Regions from separate parts of the Geobacillus sp. Manikaran-105 genome, predicted to be linked through region 2. Evidence: riboswitches for the same ligand, from Rfam matches in the RefSeq annotation. Region 2 holds a riboswitch; each other region holds the start of a gene.
What was found. Region 2 has a riboswitch for cobalamin ahead of CV945_RS12330 (ribonucleoside-diphosphate reductase subunit alpha). Riboswitches for the same ligand answer to the same signal wherever they lie in the genome.
Positions count from the first base shown of each region.

Region 1: linked by a shared signal. The riboswitch ahead of CV945_RS04350 ((2Fe-2S) ferredoxin domain-containing protein) and the one ahead of CV945_RS12330 (ribonucleoside-diphosphate reductase subunit alpha) in region 2 are both predicted to bind cobalamin.
Region 3: linked by a shared signal. The riboswitch ahead of CV945_RS09155 (ABC transporter substrate-binding protein) and the one ahead of CV945_RS12330 (ribonucleoside-diphosphate reductase subunit alpha) in region 2 are both predicted to bind cobalamin.
Region 4: linked by a shared signal. The riboswitch ahead of metE (5-methyltetrahydropteroyltriglutamate--homocysteine S-methyltransferase) and the one ahead of CV945_RS12330 (ribonucleoside-diphosphate reductase subunit alpha) in region 2 are both predicted to bind cobalamin.

Region 1 covers NZ_PIJG01000009.1:22,646-26,328, forward strand. The annotation lists gene CV945_RS04320 (glycerophosphodiester phosphodiesterase family protein) at 1-173, opposite strand, end outside; tRNA gene CV945_RS04325 (tRNA-Gln) at 351-422, shown strand; gene rraA (ribonuclease E activity regulator RraA) at 680-1,165, shown strand; gene CV945_RS04335 (hypothetical protein) at 1,217-1,471, shown strand; gene CV945_RS04340 (retropepsin-like aspartic protease) at 1,461-1,841, shown strand; partial or broken gene CV945_RS04345 (RraA family protein) at 1,859-1,999, shown strand; cobalamin riboswitch at 2,060-2,251, shown strand; gene CV945_RS04350 ((2Fe-2S) ferredoxin domain-containing protein) at 2,437-2,835, shown strand; gene CV945_RS04355 (energy-coupling factor ABC transporter permease) at 2,836-3,579, shown strand; gene CV945_RS04360 (energy-coupling factor ABC transporter substrate-binding protein) at 3,584-3,683, shown strand, end outside.
Region 2 covers NZ_PIJG01000041.1:15,852-19,534, reverse strand. The annotation lists gene CV945_RS12340 (C39 family peptidase) at 1-319, opposite strand, end outside; gene asnB (asparagine synthase (glutamine-hydrolyzing)) at 606-2,513, shown strand; cobalamin riboswitch at 2,632-2,827, shown strand; gene CV945_RS12330 (ribonucleoside-diphosphate reductase subunit alpha) at 2,883-3,683, shown strand, end outside.
Region 3 covers NZ_PIJG01000025.1:35,993-39,675, reverse strand. The annotation lists partial or broken gene CV945_RS17855 (IS982 family transposase) at 1-392, shown strand, start outside; gene CV945_RS09160 (NUDIX hydrolase) at 515-982, shown strand; cobalamin riboswitch at 1,052-1,250, shown strand; gene CV945_RS09155 (ABC transporter substrate-binding protein) at 1,390-2,346, shown strand; gene CV945_RS09150 (FecCD family ABC transporter permease) at 2,333-3,367, shown strand; gene CV945_RS09145 (adenosylcobinamide amidohydrolase) at 3,364-3,683, shown strand, end outside.
Region 4 covers NZ_PIJG01000007.1:33,311-36,993, forward strand. The annotation lists gene metE (5-methyltetrahydropteroyltriglutamate--homocysteine S-methyltransferase) at 1-1,836, opposite strand, end outside; cobalamin riboswitch at 1,976-2,165, opposite strand; partial or broken gene CV945_RS17445 (helix-turn-helix domain-containing protein) at 2,745-2,822, shown strand; gene CV945_RS17450 (helix-turn-helix domain-containing protein) at 3,066-3,260, shown strand; gene CV945_RS03695 (response regulator) at 3,329-3,683, shown strand, end outside.

The DNA of each region.
Region 1 (3,683 bases), on a different contig from region 2:
CGGTAGGATGAGAGCGTATGCTCCGGCGCGTGTCCGGACGCGCCGCGGTGGGCGATGACGGCGGTTTTCGGCTGGCTGGGTGGCTGCCAGGCAGCCGCGGCCGCTAAGACGATCGGCAACGATAACAAAAACAATGCGCAAAGATAGGAGCGAAAAACCGTGATCCGGCGCATATACATCTCTCCCCTTTCAGTATATCATATCGGGAAAACAAGTGCGAGGGAAAAACGAGGTGATATAGTGGGAAAAGGATGCTTGTACCGATAGTGTCGCACATCAAGCAAAGGGATATTCAGTTTGATGCATAAAGTGCGTTATCATGCCGCATACTGTAAACGACAACAAAACGTTGGGCTATAGCCAAGCGGTAAGGCAACGGACTTTGACTCCGTGATGCGCTGGTTCGAATCCAGCTAGCCCAGCTGAACGTCTGGTCAAACCGGAGGGGCTTTGAGCCGGTGAAAACGGTCTCCGCTATATATCGGCGCGGGGCCGTTTTTTATGGTTTCAATGCGATCGGTGGAATACATCGAAGCGATTGACGGCCACACAATGGTTTGGTTCACATCGCCGCGTTCGTGTCAGTCGTTCGAATGAAAGATCGTCGACAAAAAACTGCTGAGGCAGAAGGATTTTGGCGAATGACGGCGAATGCAAAACATGAAAGGGGAGAGCGACAATGAAAACAGCCGATTTATGCGATCAATTTTTAGACGAGTTGCAAGTATGCGAGTTGCCGTTCCAATCGTACGGCGGAAAACGGATGTTTTCCGGGCCGATCGCGACGGTCGATGTGTTTGAAGACAACGTCCTTGTCCGAGAAGCGCTGGAGACGGTGCCGCCGGGGACGGTGCTCGTGGTCGATGGAAAAGGCTCGCGCCGCGTCGCGCTATTAGGCGACCGGCTGGCGCAAATCGCTTGCGAGAGGGGGCTTGCTGGCGTCATCATCCACGGCTGCATCCGCGATTCAGCGGAAATTGGCGCCATGCCGATTGGCGTGATGGCGATCGGCACATGCCCGGTGAAAAGCAAAAAAGAGGGAAAAGGCTCACGCGACGTTGCGCTCGAGTTTGGCGGCGTCCGCTGGGAGCCAGGGGCGTACGTGTACGCTGATGCGGACGGCGTTGTCGTCGCCAACAAAGATTTGTTGGCGAAAAATGGTTGACGGCTGCGGTCGAGTCTCGTTCAATACAACGAACAGGTTGAGGCGATGGAGATGGAATGGCAGGAAGTGCGTTCATTGTATCCAAATCAATTTGTGAAATTACAAGTATTAAAGTCCCATTTAGAGGGAGATCAAGAAATCATTGAAGAGGTGGCTGTTATCGGAACGGTTTCGGACAAGGATGCAACTCGTGAGTTGCTGCAATCGAAAGGGAATCAGCTTGTTTATCATACTAGCCACAAGGAGATTGTTTTAAAAGTTCGGGGAGCGATTGGCCTGAGAGGGAAATTTCATTATGCAGATTGAATATCGTGAAGGCTTGCTGTTTGCATCGATCGAAATCGTTTATCAAGGAAGGTCTAAGTTGATTCATAATATGGTGATTGATACTGGTGCGGCGAAAACAGTGATTTCTCAAAATGCAGTAGAAGATATTCATTTGCGGGTAGAGCCGGGCGATCGTATTGTGGCTTATTACGGAATCGGTGGGAAAGAGTACGCGTTTACAAAAAAATTAGACTGTATTCAGCTAGATTCTTTCCAGCTAAGAGAGTATGAAATTGATTTTAGCGGGATGGACTATGAGGGGATTAACGGTTTGTTAGGATTGGATATATTGCTGGGCGCTGGATTTGTCTTAGACCTGGACAAGTTGGAGATGTATCGTTCTGGTTGAAATGGAACGCCCGCTCGAAATGCCAAAAAGAAGGAAAAGGCGCCCGCGACGTTGCGCTCGAGTTTGGCGGCGTCCGCTGGGAGCCAGGGGCGTACGTGTACGCTGATGCGGACGGCGTTGTCGTCGCCAACAAAGATTTGTCGGCAAAAAACGGTTGACGGCAACGCATTGGTTGTACTACGATGAAAACGGATGCTTGTTCCATGACAGCGCATATATGGCGGTAAGACAAACAAGGTGCCTAGCCCGCTTAGGGCTTGGGTGAAAAGGGAAGCTCGGTGAAAATCCGGCACGGTGCCCGCCACTGTGATGGGGAGCTTTGCGGCAACAAGTCACTGAAGGATGCTTCGGGAAGACGCCGCCAAGCGATGATCCTAAGTCAGGAGACCTGCCTTGTTTGGATCGGACGGATGCCTACGGGACTATAGGCAGACGTGCGGGAGAATGACGGCTTTAGGGGCCCTGTTTGGGCCGTTTACGGCTTTCGTATACATTTTTCTGCACCTCTGCTGTAGAGGTGCTTTTTCTTTTGTCGAAAACCTGCCCGTCTGTCTGCGTCTAAATTCTATCATTCTAGCCAAAAAGGGGGGATTCGGTGGCGACATGGGATTTGCGGGGAATGAAGCATCATGTGCTCATTTGCAACGGAGGGACGTGCCTCCGCCATGGCGGAGATGACGTGACAACCGCGGTGCGCGAGGAAATCGCCCGCCTTGGGCTTGACGACGCTGTCCATACAACAAGGACGCGCTGCAACGGTCGTTGCCAAGACGCATGCGTGATGATCGTCTACCCGGACGGCGTCTGGTACCGGCAGATGACGCCAGAGAAGGCGAAAGAAGTCGCGCGCGTCCATTTGGGTGAGGGTGTTCCGCTGCGGGAGTGGGCGACGTATGAGTATGAAGGGGAATTGGTGTTGACGCCGATCGGCGAGCGTGAGGCGGCAAGTGGAAAACGAAAAAACGAGCATATCGAGAAAGGAGCAAGCAGATAAATGAAAAGAACCGTTCGATGGAGCGGGATGATGGCTTTATTCGTTGTATATTTTTGGCTCACCAATGAAAACGAAGTAAATGCCATGCATATTATGGAAGGTTTTTTGCCTGTCAAATGGGCGCTGTTTTGGTGGATCCTGTTTTTGCCGTTTTTCTTGTTTGGGCTGCGCAGGCTTGTTCATGCTTCGAAGCAGCACCCCGAACATAAGCTTCTGATGGCGTTAGCTGGCGCGTTTACATTTGTATTGTCGGCGTTGAAAATTCCATCCGTCACCGGCAGCAGCTCGCATCCGACCGGGATCGGCTTCGGCTCGGTTTTGTTTGGACCATGGGTGATGGTGGTGATCGGCACAGTCGTTCTTCTCTTTCAAGCGCTGCTTCTTGCCCACGGAGGAGTGACGACGCTTGGGGCCAATGCGATGTCAATGGCGATCGTCGGCCCGTTCGTCGCGTACGGAGTGTATCAACTGTGCCGAAAAGGGGCGGTATCCAATCGAGCGGCTTTGTTTCTTGCCGCTTGTTTGTCTGATTTGGCTACATATGTCATGACGTCCCTGCAGCTTGCCCTGGCGTTTCCGTCTCCTGATGGGGGAGTCACCGCCTCGTTTTTGAAATTCGCCGGCATTTTTGCCATTACTCAAGTGCCGTTGGCGGTGACGGAAGGCATCATAACGGTAATCGTCTGGAACTGGCTTTCCTCCTATCAAGCTTCTCCGCTGTTCCAAAAGGAAAAGGGGGCGTAATGCGATGAAGAAAAATGGCTTGCTCGTGTTGCTGGCTGCTTTGCTTGTCATCATTCCGCTTTGGTGGGCGCGCGGATCGGAATTCGGTGGAACGGACGATCAGG
Region 2 (3,683 bases):
ACAAAAGGGGAGCGTCAATCAGGACGGATGTCCTTAGCGATTGTTTCTTTGAAGCGGCAGCTGATCGATTCGCCTCCTTTGCTTGATTGCTCGGGGACGGATTGGTTTCTCTGCTGTTTCTGTTCTGTATGAAGGCTTTGATGGCATCGCCTATCTGGGCCGAACTTGCATAATAGGATAATGAGGCGGCCAATAGCAAGAAACACGAAATATACAATCCGAGCGACCGTTGATTCATCCTCCCGTTCAGAGGTCTTCTCAAGAGAACAAAACAAAGGGAAACGATGAGAAAAGTCAAAAAAAGGATAAACGCTAACAAGCCATTCTCAACTCCTTTATAACACGTGTGTGTTTTTATCGTAACAGATCGATGTGCAAAAATGGTGAAATTCACACTTTCTCCATACTTTATCGTTAATATTATGAGGAACTGAAAATCTTGCAAGCAGTGTTCCTGAAAAAATGGAAACAGATTGTTTTTGAAACTTGACGTTGTGTACGATAGAATGAAAGTATCTTTGTATCCATCATTTTAGTTTTAAACAAAAAGGTTTTTCGTGTAGTTTTTGGATTCTTCTTAGCAAAGTGGGGGGACAATCATCGCCATGTGCGGTTTTATTGGCTGTATTCATGATCGCCCGAGAGCGATTGAGCAAACATGGAAAACAACGTTGATGGAGATGAACCGCCTGATTACCCATCGCGGCCCCGACGATGAGGGGTATTTTTTTGATGACTACGTGAGTTTTGGTTTTCGGCGTTTGAGCATCATCGATCTGGAGGCGGGGCATCAGCCGCTGTCTTATGAAAACGATCGATATTGGATCATTTTTAACGGGGAAATTTACAACTATCTTGAATTGCGGGAAGAGCTGGCGGCGAAAGGATATTCGTTTGCGACGCATTCGGATACCGAGGTGATTGTTGCCCTTTACAGCGCGGAAAAAGAAAAAGCGGTCGAAAAGCTGCGCGGGATGTTTGCGTTTGTCATTTGGGACAAGCAAGAGAAAACGGTGTTTGCGGCGCGCGATCCGTTCGGCATTAAGCCGTTTTTTTATGCGGAGCAAGGAGACCGCACGTTTTTCGCTTCGGAAAAGAAAAGCATCTTGCTCGCTCTGGGACAGGAGTCGCTAAACGGCGATTCCCTGCAGCATTATTTAACATTCCAATATGTCCCTGAGCCGCTGACGATGTCGGCCGGCATTTACAAGCTGGAGCCGGGGCATTATCTCAAGAAACAAGTCGGAAAACCGCTCACGATTCATCGTTATTGGAAGGTATCCTTCGACCCCATTCGCCAATCGGAAGAGGAGCTTGTCAAGCAAATCCGCGATGCGCTGTTTGATTCGGTCAGCGTCCATATGCGCAGCGATGTGCCGGTCGGTGCGTTTTTGTCGGGAGGCATTGATTCATCGTTCATCGTCGCCATCGCGAAACAATTCCATCCGCACCTGAAGACCTTTTCCGTCGGGTTTGAGCGGGAAGGGTTCAGTGAAATCGATGTCGCAAAAGAAACGGCGGAGAAGCTTGGGGTGGACAATATCAGCTATGTCATTTCGCCGCAGGAGTATATGGAAGAGCTGCCGAAAATTATGTGGCATATGGACGATCCGCTTGCCGATCCTGCGGCGGTGCCGCTTTATTTTGTCGCTCGTGAGGCGAGAAAGCATGTCACGGTTGTGCTTTCTGGCGAAGGGGCGGACGAGCTGTTCGGCGGTTACAACATTTACCGCGAACCAGAGTCGCTGCGGCTGTTTGTGCGTATGCCAAACATCGTAAAAGCGGTGTTGCGGATGATCGCGAAGCTGCTTCCGGACGGGATGAAAGGAAAAAGCTTTTTGGAGCGCGGCACGACGCCGCTTGAAGAGCGGTATGTCGGCAATGCGAAAATCTATAGCGAAAAGGAAAAAGCGGCGCTGCTCAAAACGTACCGAGGAGGGTGCGAATATACGGCGGTGACGGCTCCGTTTTACCGCGAAACGCTTCATGACCCGCCCGTCAACCGGATGCAGTATATTGATCTTCATACATGGCTAAGGGGCGATATTTTAGTCAAAGCGGACAAAATGACGATGGCCCATTCGCTTGAGCTGCGCGTTCCCTTTTTAGACAAAAAGGTATTTGAGGTTGCTAGGCAAATCGCCCCTGATATGAAGATAGCCAACGGTACGACGAAATATATTTTACGTAAAGCCGCCGAAGGCATCGTGCCGGATCATGTGTTAAACCGGAAAAAATTAGGGTTCCCCGTGCCGATTCGCCACTGGCTGAAAAACGAAATGTATGACTGGGCGAGACAGCTCATCAACGAAAGCGAAACTGATCATCTGTTCCATAAGGACGTGCTCTATCGGCTGCTGGATGAACATGCCCGCCACAAGGCGGATCATAGCCGCAAGCTGTGGACGGTCTTGGCGTTTATGGTTTGGCATCAAGTCTATGTGGAAAAGAAGTACGATTTTGCTCAATCCGTACAAAACGAGAAGCGGCCAGCGTCTGTTTTGGAGGCGTAGCAGAGAAAGGAAAATTCCATTCAACTGCTCTTGCAATTTTCCCGGTTTTGGTATATGCTTGTTCCATCAGGATGCTAAATACTATATATTGGTTTTGAAGTCTTGTTGTACAACTACATATCGTTCTGCCAAGCAATGGTGTCCATCAGGACTTAATAGGGAATCCGGTGTGAATCCGGAACTGCCCCCGCAACTGTATGTGCGGACGAAATGGGATGGCCACTGGTGGCAAGAGCCATTCGGCGCGCCGCTGGGAAGGCCCCAAAGTAGGACGATGCACGAGTCAGGAGACCTGCCTTGCTTGGAACGTTTCATGTTCTTCGGGGTGTGAGAAGATGAAACGATAGGGGAAAAGAAAAAGGGTTTCGTATGCCTTTTTTCCGTCTGTCGTTTCATCCGCTCGCCTGCCCGAGCGGATTTTTTATTGAAGGAGTGGGGAAACGAATGACCGCATTGACGAAAATGATCATCATCGATGACCAAGGGAAGCCGGTTTCTTTTTCACGTGAAGAGTTTGCGTCGCTGATTGGGCAAGCCGCCGCTGGATTCGGCCGTCTGTCGCTTGATGAATACGTCGAGCGTGTTTGGCAGCTTCTCAGTCGAAAGGAGTCCGTCACGGTAGAACAGCTGCACCAAACGGCTATTTTGGAAGGACTTTCTTACATTGATGAAGATGAGCCGGACTGGACATTTGTGTGCGCCCGGCTGTATTTGCAGCAACTGTACCGCGAGGCGGCACGGCAGCGCGGGTATGACGAGCGCGAGCGGTATGGCGATTTCTACTCGCTGCTTGTTGCGCTGACGGAACAAGGGGTGTACAGCCCGTTCTTGCTTGAGCGTTATACGAAAGAAGAAGTCGACGCCATCGGCGCGTTTCTTGATCCGGAGAAGGACAAGCTGTTTACGTACATTGGGCTGCGCACGCTCGCTGATCGGTATTTGGCCCGCGATTATGAGCGGCGGCTGTATGAATTGCCGCAGGAGCGGTTTTTGGTCATCGCCATGACGCTAATGGTGAATGAACCACCCAAGCGGCGCCTTGAGCTCGTGAAGGAAGCGTATTGGGCGTTAAGCAACTTATACATGACCGTGGCGACGCCGACGCTTGCCAATGCCGGAAAGTCATACGGCCAGCTGTCGAGCTGCTTTGTCGACACGGTCGATGACAGC
Region 3 (3,683 bases), on a different contig from region 2:
TTTTACAACGGATCAAGCGGAAATTCAAAAGCAATATACGGCGATCTTGTTCTTGGTATCAGCGCAACTGTCTGGCGGCTCTAAATGTATTGTAGCGCTGAAATCGTCATTTGTTAAAGCAAGGAAATGGGTCATAATCGCCATTCATATTCTTGGAAAGTTGTTTTGTTTTACTTCGGAACGAGCAGGGTATCAGTATGTCATTGGAAACTTATTCACTAGGGAGATGTTCCCTGAACGCTCTCGATATAACTGTTGTTGTCGGTTGCTCCGTTTTTCCGTTAAATAGAGTTTTTCTAATAGATCCGTCACCAACTAGCGAGGCACGGACAACATCATGCCTATGCTGTTGTGGAGATCTTGTCCCTCTTGCGCTGTGTCATCACGTGAGGCGTTAATGTTCAACTAGCACCACGGATTTTCCTTATTTTTTTCAAGATGGCAGTATAGATGGGGCAGCTGCTTTTTTTCTGCAGGAGAGGGCTAGGATCATTCCGCGATGTAGGAGGAGAGCTTGATGGATAAACACCAACAAGCCATTATCACCGTTTCAGCCTATATTACGAATGACACGGGAGAGGTTTTGCTTGTTAAAAGCTATGACCGCTCCGATACGTGGGAAATGCCGGGTGGACAAGTTGAACCAGGCGAGCCGCTCGATCGGGCCGTTCATCGTGAGGTGCATGAAGAGACTGGCGTTGACATCCGTCTCATTGGGGTCAGCGGCGTGTATTACAATGAAACTAAAAATATCATAAACATTGTATTTAAAGCGACATATGTGAAAGGAAACGTTTCTCCCCAGCCTGAGGAAATTCAAAAGGCGAAGTTTGTGTTGATCGATGAGTCGAATATTGATGAATATGTGACATGGCCGCATTTGAAATCGCGGGTGCTCGATGCGATGAAAAGGGGATGCTCTGTTCCTTATGAAGCATGGGTCATGAATCCGTCGCGATTATCTGCAAGAGTGGGAAGGTGAAGTGCTGTAAATTCATAGTTGTCAAATGCTAAACGCTGCATTATTATAAAAATGTCCATATCCCATAACTGAATCCATTCGCAGCAAGGCGCCGAAACGGCTTAATAGGGAATCCGGTGGGAATCCGGAGCTGTCCCCGCAACTGTCAATGCGGACGAAATGAAATCGCCACTGTACGGACAGATGGCTTGCGCTGTTTTCCGTACGGGAAGGCTTCAGAGTAGGATGAAGCATGAGCCAGTAGACCTGCCTTGCTTGCCGCAGTTTCCGAATCTTCGGGGGGTGAGACGTGGAAACAGTCGTACAGGGCATTGTTGTGCCCATTGGCGGTCTGTTTCGTGCTCATTCCCCGTTCGGACGGAATGGGCTTTTTTGTTGTACATACATCATCGAAGGGGGAATGACGGATGAAACGTTGGACATGGCCGGCGGTGGTGGCGGTGTTCTTCCTTTTGGCCGCCGTGCTCGTCGGCTGCGGCGGGGCGAATGGCAGCACCGAGCCTGCGAAAAAAGAAGAACCGAAAACGGAACAAGCGGCGTTTCCGGTGACGGTGAAAGACGGGCTTGGCGAGGATGTCACGATCAAAGCGGAACCGAAAAAGATCGTCTCGCTCATCCCGAGCAATACGGAAATCGCCTATGCGTTGGGGTTGGGCGATAAGATCGTCGGCGTCAGCGATTTTGACAATTATCCGGAAGACGTCAAAACGAAAACGAAAATCGGCGGCATGGAATTCAACGTCGAGAAAATCATTTCGCTCAAACCGGATCTCGTCTTGGCCCACGCGTCAAGCGCCCATAACTCGCGCGATGGCCTCAAGCAATTGAAAGACGCCGGCATCACCGTGCTTGTCGTCAATGACGCGAAGTCGTTCGACGATGTGTATGCGTCCATCGAATTGATCGGCAAAGCGACCGGGACGACAGACAAAGCGAAGCAAGTGATTGATGAGATGAAAGAGAAGCTTGCGAAAATCAAAGAAAAAGCGAAACAAATCCCGGCGGACAAACAGGCCAATGTCTGGATTGAAGTGTCGCCGCCGCCGCAAATTTATACGGCCGGCAAAGGGACGTTTATGGATGAGATGCTTCAAGTGATTTCGGCGAAAAACGTCGCCGGCAGCTTGGAAGGCTGGCCGATGGTGACGGAAGAAAAAGCCGTGGCCTATAAGCCGGATGTCATCATCACGACATACGGCGGAGCGAAGCAAGTGTTGGCGCGCGCCGCTTGGAAAGACGTGCCGGCGGTGAAAAACAAGCGGGTGTATGACGTCAACACCGACTTAGTAAGCCGACCGGGTCCGCGCCTTGTCGAAGGGGTCGAGGAACTTGCCAAAGCCATTTACCCGGATGTGTTCAAGTAAAATGTGGATGTATATATTGGCCGTTACCGCGGCCGTGTTATCGCTTCTCGTAGGGATATCGACAGGATCGCTGTCGATTCCCTTTTCTTCTATTGTCCGCATTTTGGCGGCTGAATGGTTCGGAGCGGCGCTGCCTCGCCACATTCCGGCTGATTGGGTGCCGATCGTGATGGCGATCCGCTTGCCGCGCGTCGTGCTTGCGTTTTTGGTCGGGGCGTCATTGGCGCTGGCCGGGGCCGCGTTTCAAGGGCTGTTAAAAAATGCGCTCGCCGATCCGTACACGCTCGGCGTCTCGTCCGGCGCGTCGGTCGGGGCGGTGCTCGTCATCTTTCTCGGCTGGCAATGGCCGTTCTTTGGCACGTTCACGCTGCCGGTCGTGAGCATCTTGTTTGGCATGGCGACGCTTGCCGCCGTTTTGGCGTTCACTCGCGCTGTGGAGCGGCGCATGTCGGTTGAGACGATCATTTTAGCCGGCATTATCTTCGGCGCGTTTTTCAGCGCGTTCATTTCGCTCATGATCGCGTTGACCGGGGAAGAATTGCGGCAAATCATCTCATGGCTGATGGGGAGCGTGGCGATGCGCGGCTGGAAATACAGCGGGCTGTTGCTGCCGTTTTTTCTCGTTGGGGCCGCAGTGCTCATCGCCAACAGCCGCGAGTTGAACGCGTTTGCCTTTGGCGAGGCGGCGGCGCTTCATGTCGGCGTTGATGTTACGCGCCGAAAAGTCATCATTTTGACGGCAGCGGCGCTGCTCACCGGCGCGGCGGTGTCGGTGTCAGGGACGATCGGCTTTGTCGGGCTTGTCGTTCCGCATATGGTTCGGCTTGTGTGCGGGCCGAACTACCGAGTGCTGTTGCCGCTGTCGCTCTTGTACGGCGGTGCGTTTCTTGTGCTTGCCGATGTGGCGGCGCGGACGATCATTGAACCGCGCGAACTGCCGATCGGCGTTATTACGTCGCTGATCGGCGCTCCGCTGTTTGCCGTCTTGTTTTTCCGAAAAACGAAACGAAAGATGGGATGACGATGCTCGAGGTGCGGGCCGTATCGCATCGATACGGGCAGCAACAAGTGCTTGATGGTGTGACGTTTGCCGTGGAAAAAGGCGAAATATTCGGCATCTTAGGGCCGAATGGCAGCGGGAAAACGACTTTGATCAAACTCATCAGCAAAGAGCTGCCGCTAGCAAGCGGGGAGATCGTCATCGATGGCCGAAAGCTCTCGGCGCTGTCTGCGAAGCAATGGGCGCGGATGGCCGCCGTCTTGCCGCAGACAGCGGAGGCGGCGCCCGGCTATACGGTGAGGGAAACGGTGGCGCTCGGCCGCTATCCTCATCAGCG
Region 4 (3,683 bases), on a different contig from region 2:
CCAATAGGATGCGTGTTTTTCCTTTTTCAATGGCAATCCTTCCCGCAATGCTGGTTCATCGACTTGAATGATGCGTATGCCTTTCGCTTCCAAGCGCAACACTTCTTCACGAATGGCCAAGGCGAGCTGTGTCAGCACATGTTTTCGTGGAATGTCGTCGCGAACGAACGACCAGTTTAACATGGTTACAGGGCCTGTCAGCATGCCTTTGACAGGTTTATGGGTCAGCGACTGGGCATATACCGTTTCTTCTACGGTCATCGGTTGTTGGTAGGACACATGGCTAAAAATAATGGGCGGGCGAACACAACGTGATCCATACGATTGTACCCAGCCGTTTGTCGTGCATGCCATGCCTTGCAGCTTTTCACCGAAAAATTCTACCATATCTGTGCGCTCAAATTCCCCATGGACAAGCACGTCGAGCTGCAGTTGCTCTTGAATGTCGATCCATTTTGCGATTTCTTTCTTTATAAAGGACTTATATTGATGATCGTTCCATTCCCCTTTTTTCCACTTCATCCGAGCTCGGCGCACGTCGCTCGTCTGCGGGAAGCTGCCGATTGTCGTTGTCGGCAACAGCGGGAGTTGCAAATGTGATTGTTGTATCTTTCGTCGTTTGCTGTAAGGTGTTCGGCTTACCGGAACGGCTGTGATCTCGTTTATTTGTTCTTGTTGTTTGCGGAACTTGGCTAAATTACTGTTTGTTTGTTCGTCGTATTGGATTAGCTTGTCGATTGTTGTGTTTCCTTTCATATATTCTGTCAGCATACGTATTTCATCTAATTTTTCATCGGCAAATGATAAAGCCCCAGCGAGCTCCGGCGGCAGTGAATGTTCGTGTTTTGTCGTGACAGGGACGTGCAGTAAGCTGCAAGACGGTTGAATGATCAGTTGTTCAGCAACGTTTGCTAGATGGTGAAGGAGCGTCGCTTTTTGGGCAAGCGAACTTTTCCATACATTGCGGCCATCTACAATCCCAGCAACTAATATTTTATCTTTCGGAAATCCATAGGTGTTTATGTTTTTCATGTTTTCGCCATTATCATGTACAAAGTCAAGCCCAATGCCTGCGACAGGTAAAGCAACGATTTCACGATAATGCGACACGCTATCAAAATATGTTTGTAAAATAAGGTTTATATTTGGTACACCGCGATGAAAAACTTCATATACATCACGAAATGCATCGACGATGTCATCGTCTATATCTTGGACGAGAATCGGTTCATCGATTTGGACGAATGACACGCCCGCTTCGCTTAGTTGTTTGAATAATTCTACATAAACAGGAACTAATCGTGCGAGATGTTTGCGCCACTCGTGTCGATCGTATTGCTTAGAAAGCAAAAGAAACGTAATCGGTCCAAGCAACACAGGTTTTGTTTCTAAATCGAATGTTTCTTTTACAAGGTTGTATTCTTTCAATAGGCGATTCTCCACTAATCTTGGCTTTGTTTGTCCAATTTCAGGCACGATGTAATGGTAATTTGTATTAAACCATTTCGTCATTTCAAGCGCATGTTGCCCATTTGTCCCGCGTGCCATCGCAAAATATTGCTCAAGTGTATCGTCTATTTGTTGAAATTGCTCTGGAATATATCCAAACATGAATGCTGTATCTAATACGTGATCGTATAAAGAAAAATCTCCAATTGGAATGAGATCGATTCCTTTCTCCATCTGTTTACGAATCGAATCAAGTCGAATCGCTTCCATCATTTTGGTGCATTGTTCTTTGGTGATCTGCCCATTCCAAAACGATTCTAACGTCTTTTTCCATTCTCTTTTCTCCCCAATGCGTGGATACCCTACATTTGAACTGCGGATGAACATGTGGAAGCACCTCCAGTTATTTGATCCCAATCAAGCAAAAAACCCTCTTCCAACGGAAGGAGGGTATAACTAGCTTGTATTGAGATACGTGAAGTGCCTCAATATCATATGTCCTCACTCCTCCCTATGACGCGTAGGTCGAAAGTGCATACAACAGGCAGGTCTCCTGACTTAGCTTCATCGCTGTTTATCTCCTTCCCATTTCAAATGAAACAGTGGATTGTGATAAACAGCTCTGCATCACAGTGGCGCGACCGTGTTGGATTTTCACCAAACTTCCCTTTTAAGGTTCACCGCATGTGTGAACCACCTGTTGCGTGAACTGATTATTTGGTTGTATAAAATTTAGAATAAAAGAATTTTTTGTTTTTTTCAACCTAAATGTTTTTGTGAAGGGGTTTTAAGAGGTATAACGGCATAGTAAGCAGGGATATTTTTTGAGTTAATATTAGTATTTTATGTAAAAATATGTTTTTGTGAAAATGCAGGACTGACGTGTGATTTTCATCCCCGGGTGGAGGGCAAAGTGCGCTGCCCATGGAATTTTTCTGCGAAAACAAAACACCGTTTCTTGTACATTCTTTCAGAAAGCCTTTTCCCTCTTTTCTGAAGAGTGTGCTAAATTTTTTGTGAATTGTTTCGGAGGCTCTTCACCAAAAGTTGTACATGATTTTTTCTGAACATACCCCATTTACGCTTGTAAGGGAAAATCAACAAATCAGTGATTTTTTCAAATCTTTGTGCAGGAAGCTGTATTGCTTGTCAAGTACATGTTGTGGTGAAGAGCCGTTTCGGGCGGAAATTTCCATTTGTTTCAAAGATGGGGAGGAAATTTGATCAAGTTTCACGACTTTGTCATTGACATTCAAATGTATATGGATGGTGGGAAAGACGAGGAGGAGATCCAGATGGATAAGTCGATGAGACACGACATCGCACTGTTTCGGTACAGGATGATCGCTCCGTTGGTGAATGGGCACCTCGACCTGCCTTCCGTTTTGCCTATTCGATCGAGCTTGGCTCTGTTCCCATGTCTTGATCCGACAGCTACTCTTGGCAACACCGGACGCATCCCAGCGTCGACTCGGTTCGGCCTGCTCTTGCTTTGGTTCATTTCCTCTGTGGCAACGGAAAAAATCGCCCTTATTCATTACAGAAATCTTGTGCTCCTCTCCCCCTTAAAGGAGTGGGAGGAAGTGCAATATGGTATAATTTTCTTGACGATTGGAATGCACCAAGCCTGTTCCGTCCGTCTCTATCCGACAAAAGAACAGGAACCGTATATCCGGTGCATCATAGGATGTTGCCGATTTGTGTACAATCATTTTCTCACTCGCTGGACAGAAGGCCGCCTTGAAGGCATATGTTTGTGTGCACGAATGGTCCACGTTGAAAGAATAGTTCCTCCGGTTTTGGAAAGATGAAAGTAAACCATAAAAATCATGCACGCGAGGTAGTGGACAGGCGTCATGATGAAAAGGGGTGGGTAAAGATGGAACATCACTCTTCGTCCCATGTTCCGCGCATAAAAGTGCTCATCGCCGATGACAATCCTTTTGTCCGCGAAGGGCTGCGGATCATCTTAAGCACGTATGACGAGTTTGATGTCGCCGCGACTGTAGGCGATGGGAAAGAGGCAGTGGACTATTGTCGACATCATGAAGTTGATGTCGCGTTATTGGATGTGCGCATGCCGAACATGAATGGAGTGGAAGCGACAAAGCTTCTATGCGAGCAGACGAAGACAAAGCCGCTCATCTTGACGACGTTTGATGATGATGAATACATTCTAGACGCCATTCAATACGGTGCAAAAGGATATTTTTTAAAAAATACGGACCCGGAAC